Regions from separate parts of the Bacillus sp. S10(2024) genome, predicted to be linked through region 1. Evidence: riboswitches for the same ligand, from Rfam matches in the RefSeq annotation. Region 1 holds a riboswitch; the other holds the start of a gene.

Region 1 (8,186 bases):
AAGGAGTGATTGAATGAGTTTAGAAAAGTTCGATAATATTATTCGTACAGTACAGTGTACAGAAACGACTTTTATTAATGACAAGCAACTAGCTGCGTTTAAAAAGAAATATAACTTTGAACCAGTATTTGAATATGGCAGAGATGCAACAGGTCGTTATGTTATTCGAACAACGAAAGAAATGCTAGAAGAGATGGAATTTTATTTAGCATTAAAATATGAGTGTGATCTCATTGATTTATATATGAATGCCGAGGTAGACGGGAAATTTTATGTTTCGGTTAGCTACGGTGACGATGCACTTCATTTACAAGAGCTATTTCAATTTTTAGAAGAGAATAAATAAAAAAGTCCTCATATGAGGACTTTTTTATTTATGAAAGACTTGTTGCTCGGCGTACTTTTTCAATTGGAAAGGGAATCACTTCAGCCATTCTGTTTCGAGTAAATCGTTTTGTGCGAGCGTGACGTAATATATATAATGCAAACAGTAACCCAACAGGAACAGCACCATATAAACTAAAAAATAAAGCGCTTACAGTGGATGCGACGAAACCAATCATACCAATTTCTAACTCATCCATAATAGCCCCCACAACAGCAGGTATAGACCCACAAACGACACCAAAAAGAATTGCTATTATTAACTCCATATATTCCCTTCCTCCTTTTTACAATTTCGTTCTTTTCTTCTATTATTTGTATTATAACACATTTTAAACAGAATATTCAGAAAAAATTCATAAAATGTTCATAATTTTGTAAAAAATATTCAACAAAAAAGAAGGTTTATCTCATAAAAGGAGATAAACCTGTCCAAAGGAGGATGTATATATGTAGAGTGAATAAAGGAAAGGAAAAGGGGAAACCAATTCTCTTTATTCAACATGCTACCTTAATAAAGTGAAACTTTCATCAATGGGGGTCTTACTGTCCACGAATAGTGGGATAAATAGGAACCCAGCCTTCAGTTGTTACAAAAATACGAATTGCCACAATTTGACGATCGTTTTGAAGGGAAAAATAATGTCTCGTGTTTTCAGGAACCGAAATTAAATCTCCTGGTTCAAGTTCAACGTCAAAGAACCGATCATTTTTTCCTTGGATGGTAAAAATGCCATGTCCGCTAACGATAAATCGGACTTCATCATCAGTATGGTGGTGTTCTTGTTTAAAGTTTACTAACAATTCATCTAGATTAGGTGTTGCACTAGAAAGTGAAATAACATCGCTCGCTTGATAGCCGCGGCGCTTAGAAATCTCAGTAACTTCTGGCGCAAACACTTCTAAAATTTCATTTTTATTTTCATCAGTTAATGCGTAGTTTTCTAGTAAATGACCAGGAAGTTTTGTAATATCCCATTTTTCATATAGAACACCTTCATTTTGTAAGAACTGCTGCACTTCTATTGTATTTTCAATACGTGTATTCATTTCATGAATACGTATTTGCACCATGTTGAACACCTCCTTTAATTGATAAAAGTTTAATGTGGAACTGGAATAGAAACTCGTATGCTTCTAATCTTTTTTTTGTATCAAACCCATCTTTTCCCCACACGGTAATACCGTGATTACGAATTAAAACAGCACCTGCATCTTCATGAATATGCTTACGGAATTGCTCACCCAAAGTTGGAATATGTGCATAATTTTCGATAATTGGAATTCGAATAGAAGCTCCTTCTTCCCAAAGGTTGAGCGCTTTAATAATTTCTTGATTGCAGAGTACAACTTCTTGATCGTATACGTTCGTAATGACATTATTATCAGTCGTATGAATGTGTAAGACACATGCAGCATTTGTCAGGTTATAAATGTGAGTGTGCAGCAGTGTTTCGGCAGAAGGGCGTAAATTAGTTTCTAAAACAGGATTGCCGTGTTGATCAACTAACAAAAAGTCATCCGGTGTTGTTTTTGTTTTATCTCTTCCACTTGCTGTAACGAGAAAGGTAAGAGGATTATCACTCACTTTTATTGAAATGTTACCGCTTGTTGCTGGAAACCAATTTCGGTCAGTTAATTCTTTTTTCAGTTCACTCAGTTCTTGCCACTGACGAAAGAGCTGTCTCACTTTATCACCCCTAACAATTTTTCTACTTCGTTTTGTATATTATGAAATGTTTCAAATGGTATATAAGGAATATGGTGTTCTATACATTTAGTAATCAAAAAGTCACGAGCAAATACTTTGTCAGCAAGTTTTGCTGCTTGAAAATCTGTAATAGAATCACCAATTACAATTTTAAAATCGCCTTGTGAGCTTAAATTACGAATAAGCGTTGATTTACAGAGACCACATTTATTTTCACAATGTTCATCGCACGAATGCGGCCAATTTACTTGAATTGTGTCATTGGAAAAATCAGTTGTATTACAGTAAATGTTGTCAAAATCAACAAGTCCTTCGAGAAGAGGATAAACAAAAAAGTCCATTCCCCCTGATATGATATAAAGTGAGATATTATTTTTTTGTAAATAATGTACAAATTCTGTAAAGCCAGTACGAATGCATGCGGTTTCTTTTATAAAAGTTGTAATTTTAGCCTGTAAACTTGAAGGTAATAGAGAAAAAAGTTTTCCTACACCTTCTTGAATAGAAAGTTCTTGCGATAAAATTTGTTGTTTAATAGTTTCGGCCTCTGGTGGAGCAAATTGTTGCATAATGGAAACAATATTATCGTTATTTGTAACTGTGCCATCGAAATCACAAAAAATTTGAATGCTCATGCTTTTACCTCTTTAGCTGGATTGCCCCATAGGCGCAAGGCAGCTTGTAAATAAGAGTCATCACTCTTATGAAGCGGCGTGTTTGTTAATGCTGCATCGATAGCAGCTCGAAATGCTTTTCCGCCCCCCTGTGCGCCGGATGGGTGGCCGTGAATACCGCCGCCAGCATTAATGACACATTGCTCACCGAAGTCACGAATGAGAAGTGGAACAAGTCCTGGATGAATGCCAGCAGATGGAACAGGAAAGCTACGCTTAAAGGGTTCGTTTTCATCTGTAAGTGCTTTAGCTAAATAAAGTGCTTCTTCTTGTTGTAAAGCGACATTTCCATATGGTGATGGAAACAATGAGAGATCTGCACCAGCATAGCGAAGAAGCTTGCCAAGTAATAAAGATGGAGAAAATCCGTATAATCTAGATGCTATGTAAGTTCCGCTTACTGCTGGATGTGCCATAATTGGGATAGAAATATCATTGTCTTCCGCTAAAGCTTGCAACACATCAAGTCCATATGCAAATACGTTGAAAAGTAATAGATCAGCTCCAGCAGCAACGGCTTGTTTTGCCTTTTCTTTTAAATCATAAGTCCGTCCTGAAAGATTAACAGCATATAACGTTTTATGACCATATGTTTCATAAACAGATTGTAATACTTCTTTTCCGGCGTGAATCCGTTCTGACAGTGGTGTTAACGGATTATCAAATAAAATTTCATCATCTTTTACAATGTCAACACCGCCGCTTGCTTGATCGCGAAGCTGTGTTTTTAAATAACCGATATTCCGGCCGATCATTCCTTTGAAAATACTCATGAGAAGAGGTCGATTGTGAACATTTAAATTGTTTCGTATTTCATCGATGCCAAATTTAGGACCAGGGAAGCTCCTTTTGATTTCATCAGAAAATGTTAAATCAATTAATTTAATTTCTCCGTCCAAGGATAATTTCCCGAAAACAGTTGTAAAAATGGCTGGTAAGTCGGTTGTGAAGTTAGCAGCTGGATAGTGAATTTTAATCAGTCCACGTGTTACTTTTTTATCAAGATATATGTTTGTTTTTTCATCATCTTCTAATTTTTCTACGCTAACGACTGAACCTTTATATTGTTTTAATTGTTCTTGTAGCAAATGGGGTAAGTGTGTCCACGAACCAACTGTTAAACCGAGAGCAATTTGCTCTGCTTTTTTGATTAAATTATGAGAATCATCGTGAATGAAGTAAGTTGCTGTTATTCCGCTCATTTTCATAACCTCCTAGTTGAATAAAAAAAACCTCTCAGCTAAGGAGAGGTTTTTTTACAACCAGCTCCTTATCTGTCAGCGTAACGCTGCGAGAATTAGCACCGTGCCTACATAAAGTAGATCGGTTGCCGGGTTTCATCGGGCTCGTCCCTCCACCAGCTCTTGATAAGAAGTATTTGGAAATGTTTAAAAATTTTAATAACTGAATTTTGACAGAGAATTTTTACGTTGTCAATGATTTTTTGAAAATTTTTAATTTAGCAATTCTATGAACTGCTTCTTGAAGGCGTTCCTCTGAATGTAATAAACCGACGCGAATATAACCTTCCCCGTGTTTTCCGAAGCCGATGCCTGGGGCGACAGCAACGTGCGCTTGTTTTAATAGTACATCAGCAAATTCCTCTGACGTATACCCATCTGGAATGGGGAGCCAGGCAAAGAAAGAACCTTTCGGTGAAGTGACATTCCAGCCGATAGAACGACAAGCAGTAATAAAAGCATTTTTTCGAGATTCATAGCGCTCTACGAGTTCATCGACACAAGTTTGCGGGCTTAATAATGCTTCGCGAGCAGCTTCTTGTACAGCACCAAAAATACTAACATACATATGATCTTGTAATAAGTTAATCGTTTCAATAACACTTTCATTCCCAACGGCAAACGCGATGCGCCATCCTGCCATATTATATGTTTTTGATAACGTATAAATTTCAATACCAATATTTTTTGCCCCATCGATTTGTAAGAAACTCATCGGCTTTTTAGTATCAAAACCGATGGCGCCATACGCGAAATCATGGCAGACTAAAATGTCATGTTTGTTTGCAAACGATACAGTTTCCTCAAAGAATTTTGTTGTTGCAACGGCTCCGGTTGGATTGTTTGGATAGTTTAAAAACATTAATTTTGCTGCATCGGCAGTTTGTATATTAATCTTTGTATAATCAGGTAAAAATTTATTTTCTGCTAGTAGTGGCATTGTAGCAATCTTTGCCTTTGCTAAGGATATCCCTGATAAATAGTCTGGATAACCTGGATCAGGAACAAGGATTGTATCATTTGGATTCGTAAAACAAAGTGGTAATTCAACTAAGCCAGCTTTCCCGCCAAATAGAATAGCTATTTCTGTTTTCGGGTTTAATTGTACACCGTATTCACGCTCATAAAATGTAGCGACAGCCTCTTTTAAACTTTCATGTCCTCGAAATGGAGGATATTTATGATGAATCGGGTGTTCTGCTGCACGTTGTAATGCTGATACGATGTGTGCTGGTGTTGGTTGATCTGGATTTCCTTGCCCTAAGTTAATAACATCATGACCAGCCTGCATTACTCTATTTACTTTGGCGACAAGAGAAGCAAAAAATTGTGTTGGTAATGATGTTAATATCTCAGAAGATTGAAAATGTTTCATACTTTCCACCTCTTTTGAAAGTTGTTGCAATTATAGTGACAAATGATATAATCTTTCCAACTTTTTGTAAAGAAAAAAATAAAAAGGAAGAAGGAAGAGCGTAATGAAAATTGCTTGTGTACAAATGAATATCAGTTTTGGTGATGTTGCAAAAAATATAGAACATGCTGAAACAAAAATAAACGAAGCGATGAAGGAAAATCCAGATGTTATTGTATTACCAGAGTTATGGGCAACAGGTTATGATTTAGAGCGTCTTCCTGATATTGCTGATCAAGATGGCAATTATACGAAATGGTTATTAGCGAAGTGGAGTAAGCAAAATGGTATAAATATTGTTGGGGGTTCGATCGCAAAGCAGACAGAGAATGGTGTTACAAATACGATGTATATTAGTGATCGAACCGGAAACATTGTGGCTGAATATAGTAAAGTGCACTTGTTTCAGCTGATGGATGAGCATAAATATTTGATTGCTGGAAATGAAACGGGGCATTTTCTATTGGAGGGTATACCATGTGCAGGAACAATTTGCTATGATATTCGTTTTCCAGAGTGGGTGCGCGTTCATACTGCGCATGGGGCAACCGTGTTATTTGTTGTAGCGGAGTGGCCGCTTGTTCGTTTAGCGCATTGGCGAGTATTGCTTCAAGCAAGGGCGATTGAAAATCAATGTTATGTTGTGGCTTGCAATCGTGCTGGGAGTGATTCTAATAATGTTTTTGCAGGACATTCCCTTATTATTGATCCTTGGGGAGAAATTGTTACTGAGGCTGATGAAACAGAAACGATTTTGTATGGAACGTTAGATATAAAGAAAATTTCTGAAGTACGTAAAGGGATTCCTGTTTTTTTTGATCGTCGTCCAGAATTGTACGCGACAAAAAAATGTTGACAAACAAATTTTATTCTTGGTATAGTCAGAAACGAAAATAAAAAATTCAGATAACTATATATACTCTTATCAAGAGCAGGTGGAGGGATTTGGCCCGATGAAACCCAGCAACCGACCGTAATACCATTGTGAAATGGGGCGCATGATTGGCGCCTAGTAAGGCACGGTGCTAATTCCAACAGAAAGAAACTTTCTGGTAGATAAGAGGGGAGAAGTGAATCTTCAAACCTCTTTCGGTGTAGAAAGGGGTTTTTCTTATGATGAAAAGCCCTAATATATTAGGGGGAATCAAAGTGGGATACAAGCAGTTAACAGAAAAAACGGCCGTAACATATGCGAAAGAGAATGGTTATTTTTCAGAAGAGGCAGTTGTTACTTGTGAAGAAATTGGTGATGGGAATTTAAATTATGTGTTTCGTTTGCATGATGGGAAGAAGGGGCTCATTCTTAAGCAGGCTCTTCCATATGCGAAGGTAGTAGGAGAAAGTTGGCCGCTATCTTTACGCCGTGCAACAATTGAAAGTAATGCATTGCAAATTTTTGTGAAATATGTTCCAGAATATGTTCCGAAAGTATATGGACACGATGAAACGTTAGCAATTATTGTTATGGAAGATTTATCAGCATTAACGATAACAAGAAAAGGATTAATAGCCGGAGAAGATTATCCGTTATTATCTCGGCATATTGGCCGTTTTTTAGCCCGTGTTCTTTTCTATACATCAGATTTTGGATTACAAGCAGAAGAAAAAAGAGTGTTAGATAGTCAATTTGTAAATCCAGATTTATGTAAGATTACAGAAGACCTTGTATTTACTGATCCATTTGCAAATTATGAAACAAACGACTATGAAGAAGAATTACAAGATATTATTGACGAACTTTGGTGTGATAAAAATTTGAAGCTACAAGTAGCACAATATAAATATAAATTTTTAACAAGAAAAGAAGCGTTAATTCACGGTGATTTACATACGGGAAGTATATTTTCTTCCTCTTCCGAAACGAAAGTGATTGATCCAGAATTTGCGACATTTGGTCCGCTTGGATTTGATTTAGGTCAATTTATTGCAAATTTATTAGTAAATGCGTTGTCGCGTGAAGAGAATAAACGCAGTGTATTATTTTACCACATCGAACAAACATGGAGCGTTTTCGTAGAAACATTTACAAAACTATGGATGCTTGAAGGGATAGAGCCATACACGCGAGAAAAACAATGGTTACCAATTGTACTGAAAAATATATTCGCTGATGCAGTTGGGTTTGCGGGATGTGAGATGATACGCCGGACAATCGGGTTAGCTCATGTTGCTGATTTAGATGGAATTTCTCAAAGTGAAGCAAGGTTACTAGCGAAACGGCATGCATTACGTTTAGGAAGAAAGCTACTTCTACATGAAACAGAAAATGCGGATGCTCGTTTATTCGGTATACAATTTGAATCTATTGTTTTTGAAAAGGAAGTGAGGGTATGAGTAGTAGTAGTCCCACCCTCTGTTATGTGGAAGAATGTGTATAGTGGTATTTGCAGATATTTTGAAAAACAGTTGAAATGATTTAGTTTGTTTTAGTTACCACTTTTCTGTCTCTCCGCTTATTTATAATAAGAAGGGAGGAGACAACGATGGAGGAATGGATATCAGTTATTGGCAATGTTGGCTTTCCGATTGTTGTTACGCTATACTTGCTTCATAGAATTGAAAGTAAGTTAGATAGCGTTATTGTTGCGATTGAGAAGCTACCAAAACAAATGCAAAGATATGAATCTCCAAAAGAAAATATGTAACGGAAACGGATTGTGTGGAAGAAGCACAATCCGTTTCTTATATTGATATAGAAGAAAAATAGTTTGTTGAATTTTACTGTGCCGTATAACCACCGTCAATGACAACTGCTTGTCCTG
Region 2 (8,186 bases), 4.0 Mb from region 1:
TTGTTAGACATTTTTATCGGAACTATTTTGTTGTTAATTTTCACCTCATAGCCTTTGTAATAAATCATTGGAAGTTCTAAGACATCTTTATTCTTTGCATCAAAATTTATATAAAGCTCATTGCCTTCCTTTACTATATGACTTAGTTTCGTGGTATGATTTCTTGTTTTCACTTCGTCTTTCTTTCGAGATTTTAAAACATCGATCTTTGTAACAGAAGGCAGGTATTCAGAACCTGCACCTATATTGTATGAATCTTTAAAAGTTTGCTCTCCTCTAAATTGATTTTGGTCATGTATACGAAAATCTTTATAATATTGAGCTATTGTCGATGTATTACTGAATAATAGAGAAAGAACAATAACTAGCAAACCGATTGAATGATATTTTTTCTTAATAGCATAGCCTATATAAACAGAACAGCTAAATGCCATTAATAATGTTACAAGTGCAAAAAGTCTAAATGTGAATTGTATAACGTCTAGCATATGGAAGTGTTTCCATGGGAAGTAGTTTGTTGTCATTAGTAAAAATATCATTGCGATTAATAAGCATTTGTCAGCAAAACTTATTATTGCATTTTTCTTTTTAATGTTAAATCTATATATTAATGGTAAAAATAAAACGTATCCTATTCCTATAATTGCAGAACCTTTATTGTTTAATATAATGCTTTTGCATAATTTTCCTAGTGAATACATCGTATCGCCAGGTGTTGTAAAAGTATATGTATTGAGATAGAAGGTATTCGATGCCATTTGCTCTACCATTGGAAAAATAAAAAAAGCTGATAGTAAGATTGTTACTCCGCCAGCAATAACAAAATAAATTATTTTTGTTTTATCCTCCCAGAGTCTATTAATTGAAAAGAGCAGGAAGAGCAGTAACATGCAAAAAGCTAATACACTTGATAAAACATGAGTATAAATCATTCCAGTGAACCCAATCGTTAAAATGTACCACTTTCTTTTCTGTCCATATAAAATTTCATAAATTCCATACAATATAACAGGAAGAAAGATAAACGCCAATGACTCCCCAAGCGCAGCTCTTTGATAAACATCAAATGCTCTATAGAGTGAAAAGACATACAATATAGTCATAAAGCTTGATGAAGTTACTTTTTTACTCATTTTATAGACACAATAATAAGTTACGCATGCTGTTGCTATTGTATAAATTATTATATAAGTTCTATAGGAAACTACTAAACTGTATCCTAAATTCAATAAAATAGCCATTGGAAATAGAAAAAGGTTAGAATAAAACCAATTTGTTGCATAACCATATCCATTTAAAAAGGTACTATCAATGTAAAATGGGTATTGAGATGTTTTAATTGCTTCAGCTAATCCGAATATGCGATTAAAATGGAATCCTATATCATCTCCTGCCAATACTAAATCTTTGTCCCAAAATAAATTCATTTGTATAATAGTACATATGAATATAAGGGCGATGATAGCGGAGAATGCTAAAGCATCTTTTTTATTAACCTTTATTAACTTCACGATTTTTATCCTCCGTATATTTTGATTTATACATATCATGGAAATATAAGGTTATTTTACCAAATTTATATCAACAAATAAACAGCGAATATTTTGTCGAATTTATGAATGAGAAGAAAAAAAGGTATTACTTATAAAGAAGAGGAAATGTTTGAGTGCTATATTTATCCCGCATTAACGGGCAGTAAGCCCCCCACCTCAAGATTGAGAGAAGCGAAGAAGATAGGTAGGAGTAGTTCAATGGTCCTATGGTTTGTAAAGTCAGAAAAAACGTTACTTGTAAAAGAAAATATATCAAAATAAGAAAGCAGAGTAGATCTGCTTTCTTATTTTTTGATTTTCGGTAATAAAATAAGATACAAAATTGCTATAACAAATGGAATCCAGTTAAGAAAAGGGAAGCGGAAATAAGTGACGAGAATCATACCGGTGAGAAGAACGCTGAGGACGGCATAGAAAACGCTATGCTTAGGTGTATACCAATATAACGTTAAGCCGACGAGAGCCGGGATAAGGAAATGAATAAGAGCGATGAGAAAGAAGAGCAATGGAAGTCCCTCCTTTATTGTGTACTTACTATATAATATCCACATTTTGTTAGAATGATATCTTATTTTATAAAAAAATGTTTGAAAAAACGACACAATTCGACTCGTTATTTGCAAGAGATTTTTTGTATAATGTTATTTCTTAAATTCAATTTAATAATATAAACACTATCAAAATAGTTGAAAATTTGTAAATCCATTTAAACAGCTGGTATGGAGAGATGATTTGTTTTTGTATTGCACGTGGTAGGGAATCGATTACATACTTTTACCCACTTAAAAAAGTGGTTTTTACGTTGTTTTTTAATTGGACGATATTTGATATAGAGATTTTGCAGTAGAGGAGCCAGAACATGATTAGCATGTCGTTACAAACATTTAAAGTACAAACATATTATATTTTAGCACTGATGCTGTTAGGCTGGACATTTACTCCGTTTTCTCCGCACTTTTTAGGAATCGGTCTTGGTTTTCTCGTGAGCACATATTGTGTTTGGATTTTAGGGCGCCGCATTGAAAAAATCGGAGAGAGCATAGTAAAAAAAAGTAAGTCACCAACTCTTGGTATGATAAACAGATTTGCAGCAGCAATACTTGGTGCCATTATTATGTACGAGATTGAGCATCATATGGTGATGTGGGCATTTGCTGTTGGGATTATGGGCGGGTATATATTAATTGTGATTAATTTAGCATATTACAGTATGAAAGATGTGAAGAAATAGGGAAGAGGCTTGCGAGATTACTCGTAAGCCTCTTTTATATGTAAGTATGCGCAATTACAAGAAAACATGGGCTTTGTCGGTGAATACTTGTTTTCTTGCAGTCACAACATACTTATTCACATTAAAGTCAGGTTAAGCGATTGGACCGCCAAGGTTTACAACTGTTTCAGAAACAGTATCAAATTTCTTGAAGTTTTCTTTGAACTTATTTGCAAGTTCAGTTGCTTTTACTTTGTAAGCTTCTTTATCAGTCCATGTTTGTTCTGGCATTAATACTTCATCAGGTACACCGGGAACATGAAGTGGTACTTCAAGACCAAAGATATCATGTTTTGCTGTTTCAGTGTTGTCAAGCTCGCCGTTTAACGCAGCTTGCACCATTGCGCGTGTATGACCTAAGTTCATACGTTTTCCAACGCCGTATTCGCCGCCAGTCCAGCCAGTGTTCACTAAGAATACTTTTGCATCATGCTTCTCGATCTTTTCACCAAGCATTTCTGCGTAGCGAGATGCATCAAGTGGTAAGAATGGAGAACCAAAGCATGTTGAGAATGTTGCTTGCGGAGAAGTAATACCGCGCTCAGTTCCTGCTAGTTTACTAGTGTAACCGCTTAAGAAATGATACATAGCTTGCTCTTTCGTTAATTTACTGATTGGAGGCAACACGCCGAATGCATCAGCAGTTAAGAAAATAATTGTATTAGGATGACCTGCAACGCTAGGTAATACGATGTTATCAATTGCATCAATTGGATAAGCTGCACGTGTATTTTCTGTTAATGCAGTGTCATCGTAATTTGCAATGCGTGTATGTTCATCAATTACAACGTTTTCTAAAACAGAGCCGAATTTAATTGCGTCAAAGATTTGTGGCTCTTTCTCACGAGATAAGTTCACACATTTTGCATAGCAACCGCCTTCAATATTAAACACACCGTTATCAGACCAACCGTGCTCATCATCACCAATTAATTTACGGTTTGGATCAGCAGATAATGTTGTCTTACCTGTTCCAGATAAACCGAAGAATAAAGCAACATCGCCTTCTTCGCCTACGTTTGCAGAGCAGTGCATAGAGAAAATGTCTTGCTCTGGAAGTAAGTAGTTCATGATAGAGAAGATTGATTTTTTCATTTCACCAGCGTATTCTGTGCCGCCGATTAACACGATACGCTTTTCAAAAGAAACGATAATAAATGTTTCTGAATTTGTGCCGTCAACTTCTGTATCTGCTTTAAAGTTTGGTGCAGATACAATTGTGAACTGTGCATCATGATCTTGTAATTCTTCTTCAGTTGGACGAATGAATAATTGGTGCGCAAATAGGTTATGCCAAGCATATTCATTAATAACTTGAAGAGGAAGACGGTAGTTGCGGTCTGCTCCTGCAAATCCTTTGAATACGAATAGTTCTTCCTTATCTTTTAAGTATTCTAGCACTTTTGTATATAATTTATTGAAATGTTCTTCAGAAATTGGTTGGTTAACAGATCCCCAAGCAATTTTGTCCGTAACAGATGCTTCGTCTACAATAAATTTATCTTTCGGAGAACGTCCTGTATATTTTCCTGTTGAAACAGAAACTGCGCCAGTAGAAGATAATTGACCTTCTTTTCTCATTAATACCTTTTCCGTTAATTGCGGAACGCTCAATTGAACCTGTGCATTGCTTCCGTTCAATAGTTCATGTAATCCAATTTGGACATTCGCAGTACTCATATTTATATACCATCCTTTATTTGATTTATGAATATTCATCGTAATCCCCACCAAAAGTATAACACAATCATATAAATAATGTATACTATTTATTTGTTTTTGTTTGTGTTATTATATTATTTTTTTCCATAAATTTCTGGTATGAAAAACTTATAGGAATATGTGTATTTGGATTGACAAATGAAAGTCATTTCTTTAGTATAGTTGAGGACGGATACTCTCTTATCCCGAGCTGGCGGAGGGACAGGCCCGATGAAGCCCGGCAACCTCACTTGTATGGACAACAAACAAGTGAATAGGTGCTTAAACCTGTGCGAGGCGAATTGTCTCGAACGATAAGAGCGAAGGGCAAAAAGCAGTATGCAAGTAGCAAATACAACCTTTCCTCTATTAAGGAAGGGTTTTTCTTTTGCACTTGTGTGGGAAAATACATGAATGTCGCAGTTTGTGGCAAATTAAGGATGAGTTCCGTACAATATATACAATTACTGTAGGGAGGTTTACCACATGACAAAAAAACGTCATCTGTTCACATCTGAATCTGTAACTGAAGGACATCCAGATAAAATTTGTGACCAAATTTCTGATTCAATTTTAGATGCAATCTTAGCAAAAGATGCAAACGCACGTGTAGCTTGTGAAACAACAGTAACAACTGGTTTAGTATTGGTAGCGGGAGAGATTACAACTTCTACTTATGTAGATATCCCAAAAATCGTTCGTGAAACAATTCAAGGAATCGGTTATACTCGTGCAAAATACGGATTCGATGCAGAAACTTGCGCAGTTTTAACATCTATCGATGAGCAATCTGCTGACATCGCAATGGGTGTTGACCAAGCGTTAGAAGCACGCGAAGGTCAAATGACTGACGAAGAGATTGAAGCAATCGGTGCTGGCGACCAAGGTTTAATGTTTGGCTTCGCATGTAATGAAACAAAAGAATTAATGCCACTTCCAATCTCACTTGCTCACAAATTAGCTCGTCGTTTAACGGAAGTTCGTAAGGATGATACATTACCATATTTACGTCCAGACGGTAAAACACAAGTAACAGTTGAGTATGATGAAAATGGTAAACCAGTTCGCGTCGATACAATCGTAATTTCTACGCAACATCATCCAGAGATTGCTTGGGAACAAATCGATCGCAACTTAAAAGAATTTGTTATTAAACCAGTTGTACCAGCTGAATTAATCGATGAAGAAACAAAATTCTTCATTAACCCAACTGGCCGCTTCGTTATCGGTGGACCACAAGGGGATGCTGGTTTAACAGGTCGTAAAATTATCGTAGATACTTACGGCGGATATGCTCGTCACGGCGGCGGTGCATTCTCTGGTAAGGATGCGACAAAAGTTGACCGCTCTGCAGCATACGCAGCTCGTTACGTTGCGAAAAACATCGTAGCAGCAGGACTTGCTGACAAAGCAGAAGTACAACTTGCATACGCAATCGGCGTAGCACAACCAGTATCTATCTCTGTTGATACATTCGGCACTGGTAAAGTATCTGAAGAAGTACTAGTAGAACTAGTTCGAAGCAACTTCGATCTTCGCCCAGCTGGTATCATCAAAATGTTAGACTTACGTCGCCCAATTTACAAACAAACAGCAGCTTACGGCCACTTCGGACGTACTGATGTAGATCTATCATGGGAACGTACAGACAAAGCTGAAGCTTTAAAAGAGCAAGCTGGTCTATAATAATAGGAAGAAAAAAGCTTTGCGCGTGTGCGCAAAGCTTTTTTCTATTTATGGGAATACATAAAGTTTTCTCTTGCGTATTTTAAAAATAAGCAAGAATGTTTGACTATGTTATATGGTCGTTTCACAAAAAATGCGGTTGGTTTCATTCATTTTCATATCAATAAGTCAAACGTTATTTATTGAATGTTACTTTCCCTTTAACACCATCCACTTTTATCTTATCGTTTTTAGCACCTAAGATTGTTACGTTTTTTTCAATACTATTTATATCGGCTGATCCATCCCCAATCTTAGCCCGTACTGATCCATTAATATCTTTAATAACAACTGCCCCATTATTATTATCGACATTGATGTCAGATGACACATTGGAAATATTAATTTTCCCATCCCTATTTGTTACACTAACAGTCCCCTTAACATTGGAAATGTCTATATTTCCATTCACATTAAGAATGTTTATATCTGAATCCAATTTAGAAACTGTAATAGCTCCGTCTCTATGGTTTTCTTTAAATTCCACTTTTACGTTCTTAGGTACTGAGAGTTTCACATCAACCCAAGTTTCACTACTACTAAAGAATTGCCCATCAAAAGAAGTATTTAAGTTGGCGACTCCATTTTTTTCTGAAAGGTCTAGTTTTAATTTGTCTATGCTGATTCCTTTTGCTTTTGCATGAATAGAAGCTTCTATTTTATCCGATGTAGAATTTGTTGAAATATCAATATTACCATTACGATTATCTAATGTTAATTTTTTAACATTAGAGGCTGATAGTTCCAGTTTTTGTTCCTTTGTTTCACTTTCAGAACTAGAACAGCCAGTAAGGATTAAAGTGATTAACGTACAAAAAATAATTAATTTTTGCTTCATTTTGCTTTCCTCCAGTCTTTAAACAACATCTCTTTTCACAAAAATGGGATACGAAACTAAGTGCATGATGAATAGATGAATGAAGATTAATACAAGAGCAAAGCTTAAGGACATTCCTTCTACAGGTGGACTCTCGTATATAAAATTCGATAAGTCTGTATTAGAGAAGATAAAATATTGTGTCCAACTGAAACCTTTTAATGAAATGCTCATAACAAAACCTGTAATTGTTATTAAAAGAGAAAAGACGATTGAGAATGTTGAACTTTTAAATGCAGCTGAAATCATAAATGCGAAAGTCGCAACAATAAGTAAGAAAGGAATTTTAAAGAGTAAGCTACCAATTAGTGCTTGAAGGACACTTGTTTTTTGAACGACTTGATCTTTGACGAATAAGTAGTCGCTGTTTATGCCATCAAATCCTAAAAGAATACCACTAAATAGAATTGAAAAAATAAAGGTGATTCCGACTAGAAATAGTCCAAATAATAAAGTCGAAATATATTTAGAAAAATATATTTGTGTACGAGTAGCAGTTCGAGTTAATAAAAATTTAATCGTCCCGGATTGAAATTCACTTGCGACACTTTCACCAGCTATTATTAAGGTAAGAATAGAAATCGCTACTAAAAAATTTGTACTTTGTCCAATTGTAAAGAACCATGCATTGTTTTCTGGTTTTATATTGTTGTCAATGTAATACTTATTTAGTAAAAATTTTTTTTCATTTTCGAGTATTTCCAGCGGTAATGTTTTAGATTCTTTTTCAACTTTAAGTAATGCATTTTCTTCTATAAGAGAGGTTTTCCAATCATCTCCATAGTTAACTTGATGAGAAAATTTTACATTTAGAAATTGCACTAGAATAAATAGGACCATAACTCCTATCATGACCCAAGTTCTTTTACGTTTAAAAGTTTTCATGTTTTCATTCTTGATTAGATTAAGCATTACGTAGTTCATCCCCTGTCATTTCGATGAATTTGTCTTCTAAAGTGGTTTTAATCGTTTGAACACCATAAACATTTACTCCACTTCTTGCTAACGTATCACTAATTTCTGGTATACGTTCTTTACTAATTGTAATATTGATCATATT

What was found. A riboswitch is a leader RNA that binds a small molecule or an ion and turns the genes downstream of it on or off. The one in region 1 is predicted to bind S-adenosylmethionine.
Region 2: another riboswitch for S-adenosylmethionine. It lies ahead of metK (methionine adenosyltransferase); the one in region 1 lies ahead of mtnK (S-methyl-5-thioribose kinase).

The regions. Positions count from the first base shown of each region.
Region 1 is NZ_JBFLUR010000002.1:295,499-303,684, forward strand. It holds gene AB1280_RS01660 (NAD(P)-dependent oxidoreductase) at 1-9, shown strand, start outside; gene AB1280_RS01665 (DUF3909 family protein) at 14-346, shown strand; gene AB1280_RS01670 (hypothetical protein) at 375-653, opposite strand; gene AB1280_RS01675 (1,2-dihydroxy-3-keto-5-methylthiopentene dioxygenase) at 928-1,458, opposite strand; gene AB1280_RS01680 (methylthioribulose 1-phosphate dehydratase) at 1,436-2,074, opposite strand; gene AB1280_RS01685 (2-hydroxy-3-keto-5-methylthiopentenyl-1-phosphate phosphatase) at 2,071-2,730, opposite strand; gene mtnW (2,3-diketo-5-methylthiopentyl-1-phosphate enolase) at 2,727-3,971, opposite strand; SAM riboswitch class I at 4,037-4,143, opposite strand; gene AB1280_RS01695 (pyridoxal phosphate-dependent aminotransferase) at 4,195-5,385, opposite strand; gene AB1280_RS01700 (carbon-nitrogen family hydrolase) at 5,489-6,280, shown strand; SAM riboswitch class I at 6,344-6,487, shown strand; gene mtnK (S-methyl-5-thioribose kinase) at 6,574-7,758, shown strand; gene AB1280_RS01710 (YvrJ family protein) at 7,908-8,069, shown strand; gene AB1280_RS01715 (3-hydroxybutyrate dehydrogenase) at 8,143-8,186, opposite strand, start outside.
Region 2 is NZ_JBFLUR010000002.1:4,261,293-4,269,478, forward strand. It holds gene AB1280_RS21660 (hypothetical protein) at 1-1,511, opposite strand, end outside; gene AB1280_RS21665 (hypothetical protein) at 1,838-2,059, opposite strand; gene AB1280_RS21670 (ATP synthase subunit I) at 2,413-2,784, shown strand; gene pckA (phosphoenolpyruvate carboxykinase (ATP)) at 2,917-4,503, opposite strand; SAM riboswitch class I at 4,723-4,845, shown strand; gene metK (methionine adenosyltransferase) at 5,011-6,210, shown strand; gene AB1280_RS21685 (hypothetical protein) at 6,386-7,087, opposite strand; gene AB1280_RS21690 (ABC transporter permease) at 7,106-8,038, opposite strand; gene AB1280_RS21695 (ABC transporter ATP-binding protein) at 8,031-8,186, opposite strand, start outside.